One region of the Paenibacillus sp. S02 genome, then DNA from elsewhere that is predicted to be linked to it. Evidence: predicted binding sites of a transcription regulator. Region 1 holds the regulator's gene; the other holds the start of a gene.
What was found. Region 1 encodes Rex, which represses fermentation and respiration genes when NADH is low (regulators of the CRP and FNR family bind a similar motif). Its sites were predicted from a motif close to TTGTGAAATATTTCACAA; they were not measured.
Positions count from the first base shown of each region.

Region 2: a site for Rex is predicted at 5,263-5,280, ahead of KAI36_RS01055 (phosphoketolase family protein). Genes of this name have one in related genera too.

Region 1 covers NZ_CP073682.1:3,451,619-3,460,225, reverse strand. Annotated here, with positions in the region: gene panC (pantoate--beta-alanine ligase) at 1-905, shown strand, start outside; gene panD (aspartate 1-decarboxylase) at 898-1,281, shown strand; gene KAI36_RS15230 (tetratricopeptide repeat protein) at 1,364-1,996, shown strand; gene dinG (ATP-dependent DNA helicase DinG) at 2,153-5,020, shown strand; gene KAI36_RS15220 (redox-sensing transcriptional repressor Rex) at 5,065-5,718, shown strand; gene KAI36_RS15215 (amidohydrolase) at 5,705-7,006, shown strand; gene KAI36_RS15210 (cell wall elongation regulator TseB-like domain-containing protein) at 7,044-7,568, shown strand; gene KAI36_RS15205 (hypothetical protein) at 8,112-8,607, shown strand, end outside.
Region 2 covers NZ_CP073682.1:229,058-237,664, forward strand. Annotated here, with positions in the region: gene KAI36_RS01025 (winged helix-turn-helix transcriptional regulator) at 1-220, opposite strand, end outside; gene KAI36_RS01030 (NAD(P)H-dependent oxidoreductase) at 396-1,043, shown strand; gene KAI36_RS01035 (tautomerase family protein) at 1,340-1,813, opposite strand; gene KAI36_RS01040 (PadR family transcriptional regulator) at 2,098-2,655, shown strand; gene KAI36_RS01045 (glycosyltransferase family 2 protein) at 2,878-4,029, opposite strand; gene KAI36_RS01050 (GntR family transcriptional regulator) at 4,382-5,104, shown strand; gene KAI36_RS01055 (phosphoketolase family protein) at 5,399-7,783, shown strand; gene KAI36_RS01060 (aldo/keto reductase) at 8,059-8,607, shown strand, end outside.

The DNA of each region.
Region 1 (8,607 bases):
AGATTATTGCTGAACGTCGGCAGCTTGGGACAAGCGGAACAAAAAAGGTACACGGTTCTACCTCTTTACAGCAACATAAAGTCGGCTTTGTACCAACAATGGGATACCTGCATGAAGGGCATGCGAGTTTGATGCACAAGGCGCGTGAAATGGCAGATACGGTGGTGCTTAGCATTTTCGTAAATCCGATTCAATTTGGACCGAATGAAGATCTGGAAAGCTACCCCCGCGATGAAGCTCGTGATTTAGAGGTAGCACGGCGCGAGGGCGTGGATATTGTATTTTTGCCAACTGTAGCAGAAATGTATCCACAACCAACCCAAACCAAAATTCGTGTATCCGCTTTGACAGATCGTCTGTGCGGTGCCTCCCGTCCCGGCCATTTTGATGGTGTGACTACGGTGGTAGCCAAGCTTTTTAACATGATAGGTCCTGATTTGGCCTTTTTTGGAATGAAGGACGCACAGCAGGTTGCAGTGCTCCAGCAGATGGTGACTGATCTCAATATGAACGTGACTATCGTACCTTGTCCCATCGTCAGAGAGGCGGATGGTTTGGCCCTCAGCTCCCGTAATGTGTATTTAAGTGCAGAACAGCGCGAGCAGGCGTTGGTGCTGTCCCAGTCACTGCGTAAGGTGCAAGAAGTGAGCGAAGATATTGTAACAAACACAATTACGATTCGTCAGCTACATCAAATGGTGGAGTCCACGATTACTTCCTCTCCTTTAGCAGACATTGATTACATTGAAATATTAACTTTTCCCGGCCTGGAGCCCCTTCTTCCCGAGCAGCGGCTATGTGATGTTCAGGAAGACGTCATCGTAGCGCTGGCTGTGAAATTTGGCAATACCCGACTGATTGACAATATAAGAATACAGAAGGCGGAGGTGCTTTCCCATGTTTAGAACCATGATGAAATCCAAAATTCACCGCGCTACCGTTACGGAAGCTAACCTGAACTATGTGGGGAGTATCACTATAGATGAAGATCTCATGGAGACATCGGATCTGTTGGAGAATGAAAAGGTTCAAATTGTAAACAATAACAATGGAGCTCGACTGGAAACCTATGTTATCCCCGGACCGCGTGGGAGCGGAGTGATCTGTCTCAACGGTGCGGCAGCCCGTTTGGTGCAGCCTGGTGATACAGTCATTATTATTTCCTATGCTTCCATGTCGAATGAAGAGGCCAAAACATACAAACCAACAGTGGTATTTGTTGATGAACATAATAAACCAGCCCAAACGATGAACAAAGAAGTACACGCGACGATCATGTAATGAATGGGAGTGCGGATGAAACCCGTCTTTTAAGCGAAAAATGTGAGTGTATTAATCCATCTTTCATAAGGGCGGGATGCACATGTTCCAGCATGTATTCGCAGAAATGAACAGCATGTTAGATGATATCGTGAAGCATTACCCATCAGCCCAGGGCTCCCGCAGGCAGGAGCTGCTACAGCACTGGAGTCTGCTGCGGAGAATGAGTGACGGAATTATGGATGAGTGGCTGGCCTTTGAGGAAAAAATGGTTTGCTTGCGTGCGGCCGGGTTTTCCGCAGAGACCGATATGTCTGACACTGAGCTGCCTGAAAAAGAGCTGCCAGCTTTTAATCGGGGGCAAGGGTATTATCGATTACTTATGTACCCTGAGGCGATCCAACAATTTGAGCAGGTACTACAGCATTTTCCGAACAGCTGGCAGAGTCGCATGTATATGGGAATGGCCTATTTTCAACTAGATGATCCAGCAGAGGCTGTATGCCATTTTCAGAAGGTGCTGGACCTGACTGAGCAGGCAGGACTAAAGGCGGTCATCTATAATGCGCTAGGCTGTCTGTTGGCAAAGCAGGCTGACGTAGAGGAGGCGCAAAAATGTTTTGCTCTCGCACATCAGTTCGATCCTGCGTTACCCGAGCCGCTGCACAATATGGAAGCCTGTTTGTCCGGTACCGAAAAGCTTCGATACGACAGCTCCATGATGACCTGGATGTAGTTGTCAGACACCGAGTAAGACGATGCATGCCCACCTCTCAGGCGGCGTATGCATCGTCTTTTTTGGCTGTCTTAATTTCCAAACAGGCGATCTTCTGCTATGCTAATATACAGAGTTATTATTTTTGTAAGTGTCATAAGAAAGGATTAAGCCCGAATGAAATTTGCGGTATTGGATTTTGAAACGACAGGCACCCAGTCCGCGGATGACATCATTCAAGTCGGACTTGCAATTATAGATCATGATAACAGCATTTCCCGTGTTTACGGCTCTTATGTGAACCCTGGCAGATCTATTCCACCTTTTATCACTGGATTGACCGGAATTACAGACGATGACGTCAAGGATGCTCCTGCACTTGAAGAAATGATGATGGAGCTCGTGCCTATGCTGGACGATGTTGTGCTGGTCGGTCATAATGTGGCGTTTGATTTTAATTTTTTGCAAAACGCTCTGGATCGGTGCGGCTACTTGCCGTTTAGCGGAAGAATCTTGGATACAATGGATTTTCTGAAAATTATGTTTCCATCGCTATCTTCGTATCAGTTAGGTTTTGTGTCTTCTGAGTTCGGGCTGGCGCATGATCGCCCTCACCAAGCAGACAGCGACGCGTTGGCTACGGCTGAGGTGTTTTTAAAGTGTCTGGGTGAGCTTCAAGCATTACCTCTGATAACGATACAGCGGCTTAGCGATTTGTTTGCAGAGGAAGACAGTGACCTTGGATGGTTTCTTGATGGGGTGCGTGAAGAGAAAGAGCTTGATCCTATTCAGGATTTGGAGGGACATCAGTTTTTTCGTCAGCTTGCGCTAAAAGTGGAAGATTGGACGGAGCTAGCTGCACCGCGTAGAGAAGATGACCCGAATCCACTTTCAGGTGTTTCCTTTGAGGAGTACATGGATGATGTGCGGGACAATTTGCGTTCATCCTTGAGCCAATATGAGGAGCGCGAGGCGCAGATACAGATGATTGAGGGTGTAAATCAGGCACTGAGTGAAGACAAGCATCTGCTGATCGAAGCAGGTACAGGAACAGGAAAGTCCCTCGGTTATTTGCTCCCATCGCTGTATCACAGTGTAAAAAAAGGACAGCGCGTTATGGTAAGTACACATACGATCAACCTGCAGGAGCAATTACGCGAGCGCGACATTCCTATGCTGACCAAGGTGATTTCGTTTCCGTTCCGGGCTGCTATTTTCAAGGGTCGGGGACATTATTTGTGTCTGCGTAAGTTTGAACATAAAATAAACAGAAGAGACTTCGCGACACCGAAGGAAGATTTAATTACAGCGGCTCAAATGATCGTCTGGTTGACGCTAACAGAAACCGGTGATGATGAAGAACTGAATTTGAGCAACCGTGGAGGGGATTTCTGGGAAACGGTGGCGAGTGATTCAGAGTCCTGTCTTGGTCGTTCTTGCCCATGGTTCCGCAAATGCTATTATCATCGTGCACGCCATGAAGCAGGAATAGCGGATGTCGTTATTACGAATCACTCTAAGTTGTTCACAGACGTCAAAGCCAGTCACCAGTTGTTGCCGAGCTATGAACATCTGGTGATTGATGAAGCCCATCACCTGGAGGAAGTAGCTGGTAAGCACCTAGGTATGCATATGAAATATTTCACACTCGTGCATACACTGACGCGACTGTTCAAAGACAGCAAGAATGGACAACTGCCTTCACTTCGTCAACAGTTGGCAAAATCGGGGCACGAGAAGTCGGCGGATTGGGCCTCAACCATCGACCAGATGTATCCGCTCGTGTTAGAGGTTAAGGAAACTTGGGACCTGCTAAGCGACAAGCTGTTTGGCATGTTGCCAGAGCGAAGCGATGCGACACCGGGTGAAACAGGACAGTTTTCTTCCCGTCTCAAACCTTCAGCCAAGCCTGCAAAGTGGGATCAGGCGGGGGCTTTGGAAAATCAGCTATATGTAACGATGAGTGAAATTTTGCGCAAGGGCGACAAGCTGATGCTGGACGTCAAGGAAGAACATGACGATTATGCGGCGGATAGCCTTATTACAGATATCACGGGTCTGCTCAAGGATTTGGCGGGGATCCGAGAAAATTTGCGCTTTTTTATCCGACTCGATGATGAAACAACCGTATACTGGCTCGAAGCGAGTGGGCAATTCCGTAGTAAATCATTGCAATTTTATGCGGTGCCCGTCGATGTGAGCCGCCAGTTGAAAGAAATGTTTTTTGACAAAAAAAGAAGCATTATTCTGACGTCTGCTACCTTATCGGTAGATAAGTCGTTTCAGTACATGATCGATCAGCTCGGCTTACAGGAGGCTGCAGATCAAGAGCGGCTGATGACTTCGCAGCTCCCGTCACCCTTTAATTACAGGGATCAGGTGTTGCTGGTCATTCCACGGGATTTCCCAAGCGTGAAGGGCAGTGTAGGAGATGCACACTTTGTAGATATGCTCGTTAGTTCTCTAGGAGCGACTGCTCAGGCGACGCGGGGGAGAATGCTCGTTCTGTTTACTTCCTATCGGATGCTCCGGCAAGTGTATGAGCCGCTCAAAGAGGCCTTAGCATCCAGCGAAATTACTGTGCTGGGACAAGGTGTGGACAGTGGCAGTCGCAGCAAGCTAACCCGCCGTTTTCAGGAAGCCAAAGCTTCTGTATTGCTGGGAACCAGCAGCTTCTGGGAGGGCGTCGATATTCCGGGGAAGGCTCTGACTTGTTTGGCCATTGTTCGCTTGCCGTTTCAACCGCCGAACCACCCGTTGCTGGAGGCAAAAAGCGAGCTGCTTCAGCAGCAGAAGAAGAATCCATTTATGAAGCTGTCTGTACCACAAGCGGTCATACGCTTCAAACAGGGATTTGGTCGGTTGGTACGTACAGCGAGCGACCATGGGGTCGTTATCGTTTACGATACGCGTGTGATCGAATCCTATTACGGAAAGCACTTTTTGTACTCGTTACCGGGACCAAAAATGGAGCATATGCCATCGGAGCAAATGGTGCCCCGCATCGCCGAATGGCTCCAATCCGCCCCGGAGACAGAGGCATAACGGACGGACACTAAGTATGTTCGTTACAATTAGGGGGAGCAAGTATGAAATCAGATAAAATTTCAGAGGCTGTCGTACGGAGGTTACCCGTATATTTACGTTATCTGAATGCACTTCACAAACGGGAGGTGGCTACGGTCTCTTCTCAAGAGTTGGGACAGAGGCTAGATTTGAACCCGGCCCAAATCCGTAAAGATCTCGCCTATTTTGGAGATTTTGGTCGGAAGGGTATCGGTTATGATGTTTCTTATCTAATCGAGAAAATACGCCATATCCTGAAAATCGACCAGCAAATTAATGTCGTATTGGTCGGTGCGGGTAATCTGGGGCAAGCCCTTTCGAATTATAACGCTTATTTAAAAGACAATATGAAGATTGTAGCAGTATTTGATGCGTTTCCGGATAAGGTAGGGACCAAGATCAATACATTGGTCGTTCAACCGATGGATGAACTGGAAGCGACTGTGAAAGAAAAAAACATTCGAATCGGGATTATTACTGTACCTGATTTTGAAGCACAGCACGTGGCTGACAGGCTTATTGAGAGCGGAATTGGAGCGATCCTGAACTTTGCACCGACTACTCTCAAGGCACCGGCCAACATTCGGATTCATGCCACAGACTTTACAACTGATTTGCTTAGCCTCGCTTATTATTTGGAGGACGGAAAGGAAGAAACACAATATGACAGTGAATAAATGGATGATTAAAAACGGCTCTTTTGCCGTAAATGGATCAGAAGCTGGGGTAGTCCATGGTTTTATGATTGTGGAGGATAGCCGTATTACTTATATTGGCGAAACTTTGCCTGCGGGTGAGGAAGAGACGGAAGCGATCGATGGTAAGGGGCTATTGTTTTTACCTGGTCTGATTAATACTCATGGTCATGCGGCGATGTCTCTGCTGCGTGGGCATGGAGATGACTTGGCACTTCAAGTATGGCTTCAGGAGAAAATGTGGCCTATGGAAGCCAAGTTTACATCTACGGACGTATACTGGGGTACGTCCTTGTCTGTGCTGGAAATGCTGAAAGGTGGAACAACGACCTTCCTGGATATGTACGATCATATGGATCAGGTGGCTCGTGTAGCTGAAGAGTCAGGTATTCGTGCAAGTCTGATGCGTGGAGCAATTGGACTATGCTCGGAAGAAGAACAGCGAATCAAGCTGGCTGAGGCCGTGACTTTTGCGCGTAACTGGCATGGTAAAGCAGACGGGCGTATTACAACGATGATGTCTCCGCACGCGCCATACACATGTCCACCTGCGTTTATTGAAAAATTCGTACAAGCTGCGCATGATCTGGACTTGCCACTGCATACGCACATGTCTGAGACGATCGCCGAAGTGGAGCAAAACGTACGCGACTACGGTTTGCGTCCAGTTGCACACTTGGATAAGCTTGGCTTTTTCTCCCGTCCTTCGCTTGTTGCCCATGGCGTTCATTTGAACGACGAAGAAATAGCTTTACTGGCTGAACGTGGTGTAGCGGTTTCGCATAATCCTGGTAGCAACTTGAAGCTGGCAAGTGGTGTGGCCAGAGTGCCTGAATTGCTGCGTGCAGGGGTTACTGTTTCTCTCGGAACGGATGGTCCTGCCAGCAATAATAACCTGGATATGTTCGAGGAAATGCGTCTGGCGGCACTTATTCACAAGGGTGTATCCGGTGACCCTACGGCAGTTCCTGCAAGTGAAGCGCTGCGTCTGGCAACAGAATATGGTGCAAAGTCGATTGGTTTAAAAGAAGTAGGAGCGTTGGCAGCGGGCAACAAGGCTGACTTTATCGCGTTGGATCTGAATCAGGCACATTTCTTGCCGCGTACAGATCTTATTTCCCATGCGGTATACTCTGCAAGCGCCAAAGACGTGGCTCACGTATGGGTAGACGGTCGTCAGGTTGTGAAAAACGGCGAATGCCTGACTATGGACGAGGAACGTATCAAACATGAGGCACAAGCCGCCTTTGAAGGGCTGCTGTCGCGCTAATTCAGGTGTCACATCCCCTTAGAGAGGAAGCACGGGTTTGAAAAATAAGAAAAAGTGGATAGCGGTCGCCATTTTGGCCGTGATACTGATCCTGATCAGCATTTTCTGGTATTATTCCTATGTTACTCAAGACCAGGTGGCTGAGGAAAATGCCGCTATCATTAAGGCCAAGCAATCAGGTGGTCTGGTTAGCACGACTCAAACATGGAAGTCTGTGTGGGATCAGGTATATTGGGTGGTTCAAGGGAAAAATGCACAGAATGAAAATATAATGGTGTGGGTTCCTTTTCAAAAAGTGGAGGGACAACCTAACGTACCTGCGGCAGATAATAGCGGTGTTCATACCGAGTTGCTGAAGAACGGAGTCGATGAGCAAAAAATGACGGCAATAATTCAGCAGCAGCTTCCAGGTGCAAAAATTGTAAGGCTTCAGCCGAGTGTGTTCAATGGCGAATATGTGTGGCAGTTGTTTTACGATGATGGAAGTCATCATTACTACACCTTTTATCGTTTCTCAGATGGGGTAGCGACGGGTGTGAAATATACTTTGCCCAATAACTGAGCCTGGTGTGAGGATTGGCAAATGTGGAATGAATGACTAGTAAATGATTAAAAGCTCAAGAAAAAGACGTAAATACGACAAAATTCGTATTTACGTCTTTTAGTCTTGCTATGCCGTAAAGCTGGGCTGAAAGCCAGTGAAGCATCTTTACCTATCCATCTTCTCTCCTAGGTCAAATTCATCTTTATGGCGGGCAATAGCGAGTGGAGGATTTGAATCTGGAGAAGCGGAGCGTTCGCCTTTGCCGCCGGATTTTCCCCATAAGAATCTAATCGAAAAAATCCGGTGGCAACAGCGATCGTAAGATCAAATCCTACACGCAGCGTCTCGCCTCCACCATAACCAAAGATTTTGCCTCATCACAACTCCTCCACACATTGCCTTCGATATTAGATATACGTTATGATATACTATATTTTATAAGTGATAGACAAAAATGATAGAAAAAAGAATTGCTGATCACTATAAGATCATGCAATTTGGTTGTTTGTTGACATTCGTCCCGTTTCTTCTGGGTTTTACATTTTGAGAGGAGGATGTTGTTTGAAATTGCGTGCAGTTCCTATCGTTGTGGCGGCAGTTTTGGCAGCTTTGCTGCTATTTGGGGGATGGTTCATTTACCGTCAGGTTACAATGCAAAGTCCTCTGGAAAAACTGGTATCTCAATATCCAGGCGTGACAAGCGCTCAAATAGATATTAAACAGGATCAGGTTGTATTGAAACTAGATCTCAAACCGCAGGCGGATGTGGCCAAATTGGTTGATGTGGTTAAGCAAAAAGGACAATCCATCATTGGCAGCCGCACCATTAAGTTGGATATCGCAGATCGTTCCAATTCAGCACTGAATCAATGGTGGTCTGAGGCTATGTTTCCTGTGGCCGAAGCGATGGAAAATAAAAAGTATACTCAAATTTCATCTACAGTTGAGCAGATGAAAAAGAAAAAGACGGGTATCAAAGCTGATACCGACATGGATTCGAACAATGTCTATATCCGACTCAGCGAAGGTAAAGCGACCAAGTTTATCGTTTTGCCAC
Region 2 (8,607 bases), 2.8 Mb from region 1:
CTCTGAATATTTCGCGATGCACAAATCCGTCTTCTTCTAATTCTCTTAGCTGCTTGGTTAACATCGCTTGTGTGGTATCAGGAAAGGCGCGTTTAATTTCACCAAATCTTCGGGTACCACGGGACAGAAACCATAAAATCACTATTTTCCATTTTCCGCCAATGATTTTCTGAACCTTTGTTAAGGGGCAATCTGTAAAATAATTCGGATTTTCACTCATTTGTTCCATCTCCTCATCGTTTGTATTCCAGAAAGTCCTATGAAATCAATTAGTATGATTTTTGATAGTATATACTATAAATATGCCTACTTGTTGTTTAGATACCATTGGCTTAACATTACATTAGCATTAAAGCTTTGACAAGCCATATGAAAATATTCTGGGGGCGAAGAAGATGAACATTAATATTCTATATGGTCACCCTTATGCTAAGAGCTTTAACAAAGCGATTTTGGAGCAGGTGATCGCTCATTTAAACGTACGAGGGGCGAATGTTAAGGTAAAAGACTTAATTCAAATGTCATTTAATCCGACGGCAGGCTTAAAGGATTTAGAGGCTAAGGTCACTAACGTATTGCCAGAGGAGATAGTAAAAGAACAGGAGGATTTATTGTGGGCAGATGCCTTGATTATTATTTCACCGGTATGGTGGGGTGGATTTCCCGCTGTTATTAAAGGATATATAGATAGAGTGTTCACAACAGGACTCGTACGTTCTTCTGATGGTGTATATGGGCTTGGGGGCAAGAGAGCCTACTCGATTTTTACAACAGGATCTTCAGAAGACTATATTCGTATATCACGTCAGAAAGATATGCTCTACGCGGCGAACGATAATTTGTTTGGGTTCGCCAAGTTTTCGGATGCTGAGATTAAGCTTCTTTACTCGGTGCCGCGTGTAACCTTGGAGGAACGAAAAGCAATGCTGCTGGATATCAATCGATTTGTCGATCGTATTTTTGATATGAGACCGGGAGAGGGAGGCAGTACGAGGGGTAGCCTTTCTCTTCAAGCTTTGGAGCATGATTTGGCTAGCCATTAAGAATACGTAAACTGGAGAACGTTTCTTTGGAAAAATGAAGAACACCCTTATGGGTGTTCTTTCGTTTGGACATATGGACATATTACACTGTGCTAAGTTATAAGCTTGTTACTGCTAAAGATATAACCTTTTGGATGGTTCTCTTACTGAATACCGCAGACGGTTTAAGACGTCAGTTGCCGGTTTGTAAATTGCCTTAGCCACCACGTCAGGAGATTTCCCGGTGTTTCCCGTATCCTCTAGTCGACAAGATATGAATGCTCCTCCAATCTTTAGAAATGACCAAATTCCACGCATTACCGTGTAATATTTTGCTTGATAGCCTTCATTTTCTCCTCAGTAAAGACTCCTGAATCCAGCAGGTCTAGAATGGAGAGCACGCTGCCGCGAGAACCCCAGCTGCCTTCTTCAATGACCTGGAAGGATACCCACCAAGTTGGGGATGGTTCCGGTACACCAAGTACTTTAGTCAAACTGCCAAGAATATTCTCAAGCACTTTTTTGCGAACGTCGTTAGGCCAGTCACCATCCATCACCAGAACATTGACAGTAATTACATCACGTTCTGGCTGATCCGACAGCAATTGCCCGCCAATTGCCATGTAATCTATTGGACGTTCGGTGAAATGGACCTGAAACCCTTCTCTTGCTGGCGGACAATATTGACCTACCTCTGGAACGAGAACTGCATCCGTCAAACCTTCTGCCAAAAGACGGCGCTGTTCAAGCGTTATGCGGCCTGCGGGATAATTTACACTGATCATGGTCATGGTCTGATATCTCCTTATTAAGATTTAACCAAGCGATGTCTTGGAATTCTTTATGATATCTGTATCCAAGGCTTCAGCTTGGCAAGCTCATTGGTATTTTGTTGATATCGTTAATATAGAACGGTTATAAACCCCTGTCAACACTAATTATTATAATAATATATATTTAAATAATATATAGAGAGATGTGAAGCTAGTTTAAATGGGCTATAATTATGTCTAGTCTAATGAAAGCATGACATACTACGGAGATTTGCTAGAGGTAACAGGAGGCATAATATATAATGGCGAGACAGTCAGGAAAAACCAATACAATGTTTGCGGTATTAGGCATTCTGAGTCTGGGTCCTCATACCGGTTATGATATAAAGCAACATATGGAGCAAAGCACTAGTTACTTTTGGAATGAGAACTATGGTCAGATCTATCCCAGCCTGGCAGAGCTACTGGATCGAAAAGATATTGCAGTCGAGGTTATTCGACAGAAAGGAAAGCCTGACAAGAAACTCTACAGCATTACCGATCAGGGAAGGCAGACGTTGTCAGACTGGCTTTCTCAGCCCATGGAGCATGTGGTGATGCTTAAAAAAAATGAGCTGCTGTTGAGGGTGTTTTTTGGCGGGAATTCTTCGCCTGAAATGATTATAAAGCACATACAGGAGTACAAAGAAAAGCTAGTGGAAAGCTTGCATATTTTTGAAGAACTTGAACGTTGGCTTATCAACGTAGAGCATAAAGACCATAATCACAAATATTGGATGATCACAATGAGCTATGGTAAGAGTCAGTTTAGCAGTTTAATTAGCTGGTGCGATGATAGCATTAAAATATTGAGTTCTTAGCAGTTGGTAAAATTCATATGTAATGAATAATCAGAAAGCATGCTGGACTATCAGAGGAATAGTAAACTAGTAACGACAATTCTTGTCGTTATCTCCTGACATGGCGACTCCTCCTCCATAAAGCTGCTTGCCAAGTTGGGCTCGCACCTTTATGGAGGAGTTTTTTTATCCCGTAAGGAGGATGCAATACACACGATTTTGTACGCTGTAAATGAGTAACTATTATTCCACCAGCTTTTCAGACTTCACCAGCATTTCTCGTAACACGTGAGCGACTCGACTTTTCCGGTTCGCTGCTTTCTTTTTTATCAAGTGTAATGATTTTTTGTATGCATGAGTATGGCTTTGATCGTAGAACTGTTTGGCTGCAATGCGTAGTGTTCTTCTTAATAACAGTGCTGATGAGCGTGTTAACCTAGAGCGGAATCCCCTGCGCAATACCCGCAACGTATTTTTGTAGGTCTCAAAATCCTCGGATGGAGGGATAAGGGCAAATAAATTTAACGAGGAGTCATTGAATCCGTAAGTTTCATACATGATTCTCAGATTTTCTGTATTTAAAACGTTACCTCTAAGATAGGTTGGATGTTCCTGATGATATCCGACCACCTCTTTGATGCAATAAAAAGGGATCTTCAAGCGATGCAGTCTATAGCCAAGGTCCCAGTCTTCGAGTCCATACAGCACAAACCGTTCATTAAAACCTCCAATACGAATCAAGTGACTGCGTCTGATGGCTACACAACGAGTAACCAGCAGCATCCAGGGAGCGACATCCGTTGTGGCAAATTGTTTCTGCGTATTGGGGGGGACTCTTGTGGGACTAACTACTTTAGACAGTGCACCCGTTTGGTGAAGGATATCTTCTGGGGTTATGATCGGAGTAATTTCGTTCGCTGCTTCATAGTCAGCATTCCATAAGTTGGACTGCGTAAGTATGTTGCGACATTGTTCTTTTTCTTCAGGAGAAAAGTCAGGGTAATAATGGGTAAAAGCATCGTCCCATGAGTGAGGAATGCCTGAGAGCACGGACTTGGGATATTTACGGTGATAACGGCTCACGATCCTAATGAATTCCGGTAATACTACAAAGTCAGCGTCGCAGAAGATGATGTATAGCCCTTTTGCACGGCGCAGTCCCAAATTTCGAACGGCAGATCGACCGCGTTGTTCCTGATGTGACACATAGATAAGAGGATAGGATGCTTTGAAGCCTTCGACCATTTCTTTCGTTCCGTCTGTAGAACCGTCATCAGCTACAATTACTTCGAATAGTTGCTTTGGATAGGTTTGTGTCTCAAATGAAGCGAGTGTTAGCAACAATTGCTGGGCTCGATTATAGGTTGGAATGATGACGCTGTAGCGGATAGCCAATATGATCTCCCCCCCACCATTCTTATTAGAAAACGTTTGAACAAGATAAATAATAACAATGTATTCAAGGATTTTAGCCTGGTCTAGTCAAACATCCCTCAAGGTTCGAAACAGGCTTGGTCTTATTACTGATGCTAAGGTGGGGGTTCTGTAATTTCTGCTGTTTTGCGGGTACGTTCAGTGGTGTTATATATGTGTAATCATGGTATTATGCATAGAGATGTAAAGTAAAAGCGACGGCGCTTCCTATCCGCTGAAAGCCCGCTCAGCCAACAGAAACAAACATGAGATGAAATGGGCAAGTTATGGTAAACTATATAGAGTTATAGAAGACCTGAAAGAGGAGTACTATATGACACAATTTGTCTATAAGCAAATTATTGACGATCTCAAGATGAAAATCTTTGCGGGAAAGTTTGCAGATATGAGATTGCCAGATGAACGTAGTCTTAGTGAGACTTACCAGGTTAGTCGTAGTTCAATTAAACGTGCTCTGACTAAAATGGAGAATGTCGGAATTATTTTCAAAAAACAAGGTTCCGGGACATTTATAAATCCATTATACATAAGAAATGAATCTATCTTTAACTACGAAGGCTCTAATCTAGGGGTCACTGATAATTTTCAAATGCATGGTAAAAAGCCAAAAATCAAAGTATTGAGTTTTGAGGTCATTCCGCCAACAGAAGAATTACAGCGCGATTTGTTCTTGGAGACTCATGATTTTGTATACAAAATTGTCCGCTTACGTCTGTTTGATGATGATCCTTTTATGATTGAAACAGGCTATATCCCCATTAAAATTGTCCAAAATTTAAATCAGACAATTATCGAGGGGTCCATTTTTAATTATTTGGAAGACTCGCGGAACTTGGCCGTCACCAAATCTTTTTTATCCATTTTTGCAGAACCGTCTCAAGAGAATGATCAAAAGCTACTACATTTAAATGAAAATGAGCCTGTAGGTATTATGGAAGGTGTCTTCTTTTTAGATAACGGTACGCCATTTGAGTTTTCTCATATGCGATTTCATTACAAATATTTGAAATTTAATACCTTTGTATCGGTTCACTAATGATAAGACTGGAGAATTCTCCGGTCTTTTTTTTATGGTTTTGAAAAAAGGATTGGAGCCTGCGATTGCCTCGTTTATTACAAATTTTATTGGTTTATACTTCTATATATTTTAATGTAAGAGCTTTTTTACTGTCTTTTTAATTTATATTTCATAGTATGTTCAAAATTTCACAAAATTGGACCGTATCACTTGTGAAAAAGGTTGAATTTAATTGGCGTAGCGTTATGATGTACATGTAGATGAAATTTTCGGAAATAAATTACAAACAAAACTACTTAGGGAGTGGACACAATGTCATTATCACCCGTGTTAGCAGATTATTCATCTAAAACATATTTGGAAAAACTTGATGCATATTGGCGTGCAACGAACTACATTTCGGTAGGTCAGCTTTATTTAAAAGATAATCCTTTGTTGAGAGAGCCTTTAAAAGATTCAGATGTGAAGGTTAAGCCTATTGGACACTGGGGCACAATTCCGGGTCAAAACTTTATTTATGCACATCTAAATCGTGTTATTAATAAATATGATTTGAGCATGCTTTATATTGAAGGTCCTGGTCACGGCGGCCAGGTTATGGTTTCAAATTCTTATCTGGATGGAAGCTACACTGAAATCTATCCGCAAATTACGCAAGATATCCCAGGTATGAAGAAATTGTTCAAACAATTCTCTTTCCCTGGCGGTATTGCTTCACATGCTGCTCCTGAAACACCTGGATCTATCCATGAAGGTGGAGAATTAGGCTACTCCCTTTCTCATGGTGTAGGTGCCATTTTGGATAATCCTGATCTGATTTCGGCTGTTGTTATTGGTGATGGCGAAGCTGAAACGGGCCCATTAGCCGCTTCGTGGTTCTCTAACAGATTTATCAATCCCATCACAGATGGTGCAGTGCTACCAATCTTGCACTTGAATGGCTTTAAGATTAGTAACCCAACGATTATGTCTCGTCAATCGAAAGAAGAATTGACCTCATACTTTAAAGGTTTGGGTTGGGAACCGTTCTTTGTTGAAGGTGAAAATCCGGATCACATGCATCCAGAAATGGCGAAAGTATTGGATACGGCCATCGAGAAGATTGAAGCTATTCAGAAGAATGCGCGTGAAAATAATGACCTTACTCGTCCGGCGTGGCCGATGATTGTATTCCGTTCACCTAAGGGCTGGACAGGTCCGAAGGAATGGGACAACGTACCGAATGAAAATTCATTCCGTGCCCATCAGGTTCCAATTCCAGTTGATCAAAAAAATATGCAACACGCACCTGCTTTGTTAGAATGGCTGAATAGCTACAGACCAGAGGAATTGTTCGACGAAAACGGTCGTTTAAACTCTGAGCTTGCTGAAATTCTGCCTACAGGCGATAAACGTATGGGAATGAACCCTGTTGCGAATGCGGGTAACCTCATTAAAGACTTGAAGTTACCGGATTTCCGTAACTATGCGCTGGATAATTCCGTACCTGGTAAAGTGATTGCGCAAGATATGTCGGTTTTAGGGAAATACGTTAAAGATGTGGTTCTCTTAAATGAAGAAAATCGTAATTTCAGAATCTTCGGACCGGATGAAACGATGTCTAACCGCTTGGCTCCTGTTTTTGAAGTAACCAAACGCCAATGGATGGACCAAATTATTGAACCTAATGATGAATTCTTATCATCCTATGGTCGCGTAATTGATTCTCAATTATCCGAACACCAAGCTGAAGGATTGCTGGAGGGTTATGTATTAACAGGTCGTCATGGTTTCTTTGCAAGTTACGAAGCCTTCCTGCGTGTGGTTGACTCGATGATCACCCAACACTTTAAGTGGCTGCGTAAAGCAACGGATCAAGGATGGCGTGCAGATATCCCATCATTGAATGTCGTAGCAACCTCAACGGTGTTCCAACAGGATCATAATGGGTATACACACCAAGATCCAGGTTTGTTAGGTCATTTGGCTGATAAAAAACCAGAATTTATTCGGGAGTATCTTCCAGCTGATGCCAATTCATTGTTGGCTGTTTTCGACACCATTTTAAACGACCGTCAAAAGATCAATTTGATTGTTTCGTCTAAACACCCACGTCCACAATGGTTTACTGCTGATGAAGCGAAAGAATTGGTGGATAAAGGGTTGAAGATTATTGACTGGGCAAGTACAGATCAAGGTGGAGAACCTGACCTTGTCATTGCTTCTGCTGGTACAGAGCCAACTATTGAAAGCTTAGCTGCGATTTCCATTTTGCATGAAAAACTGCCTGACTTGAAGATTCGGTACATCAACGTGGTAGATTTGCTGAAACTGAGAAGTCAAAAACTAGACCCGCGTGGATTATCCGACGCCGAGTTTGATCATTTTTTCACAAAAGACAAGCCAGTTGTTTTCGCTTTCCATGGTTACGAAGGTCTGATCAAAGATCTGTTCTTTGATCGTCACAATCATAACTTGCATGTACATGGTTACCGTGAGAATGGCGATATTACGACACCATTTGATATGCGTGTATTGAATCAAATGGATCGTTTTGACTTAGTGAAGGAAGCTGTTCTCAACTTACCTGACGCTGAGAAGTACACCAACATTGTGGATGAAATGGATGCTACGGTTAAGAAACATCATCAATTCATTCGCGAAGAGGGCATTGACTTGCCAGAGGTAGAGAACTGGGTATGGAAAGGCTTGAAATAAAAATACAGATACTTCAACTTTGTGTTGGACAACCAAGCAATCAAGCATGAAGTGGAATATATGATTTGGTAGTGGTACAAGTGCCTGACCCCTTGACTTCAAGTATGATTTCAATGGGGATCAGGCGCTTTTTGATTTAGCACACAGAGAACTTGGTAGGGAAGTTACGAGCTAGTGGGTATATACATATATAGGGAACGGAATGGATTTCTATATTTTGCCGGAGCTTTGAAGAGGTGTTATGTTATATGAGAATAGTAAAGGAGGCTGTTAATATGAACCATCAAATTCCGGAGAAGGTATTGAATGATGGGACTAAAGTGCCCGTCATTGGATTTGGGACTGCTGGATTGAAAGGTGCAGATGGAGTCAAGGCAATTACCGGCGCGATTGATGCAGGTTACCGTCTGATCGACACAGCGTTCAACTATGAAAATGAGGGTGCTGTTGGGAAAGCGGTCCGGCAGAGCTCTGTGCCCAGAGAAGAATTGTTGATTTGCTCCAAACTACCGGGTCGCCGACATGCTTACCAAGAAGCCATTGTAACGATCGAAGAGTCATTATATAGAGGAGGTCTGGACTATTATGATCTGTATCTGATCCATTGGCCGAATCCCCAAATTGATCGATATGTTGAAGCCTGGCAGGCGTTGATTGAGGCGAAGAAAAGGGGCTATATTCGTTCCATCGGGGTCTGCAATTTTCTGCCCGAGCATAATGAACGTTTAATTCGGGAAACAGGTGTCACGCCGAGCTTAAATCAAGTTGAATTGCATCCATTATTTAATCAGGAGCATCAGCGTGCAAAAGATGCTGAACAAGGC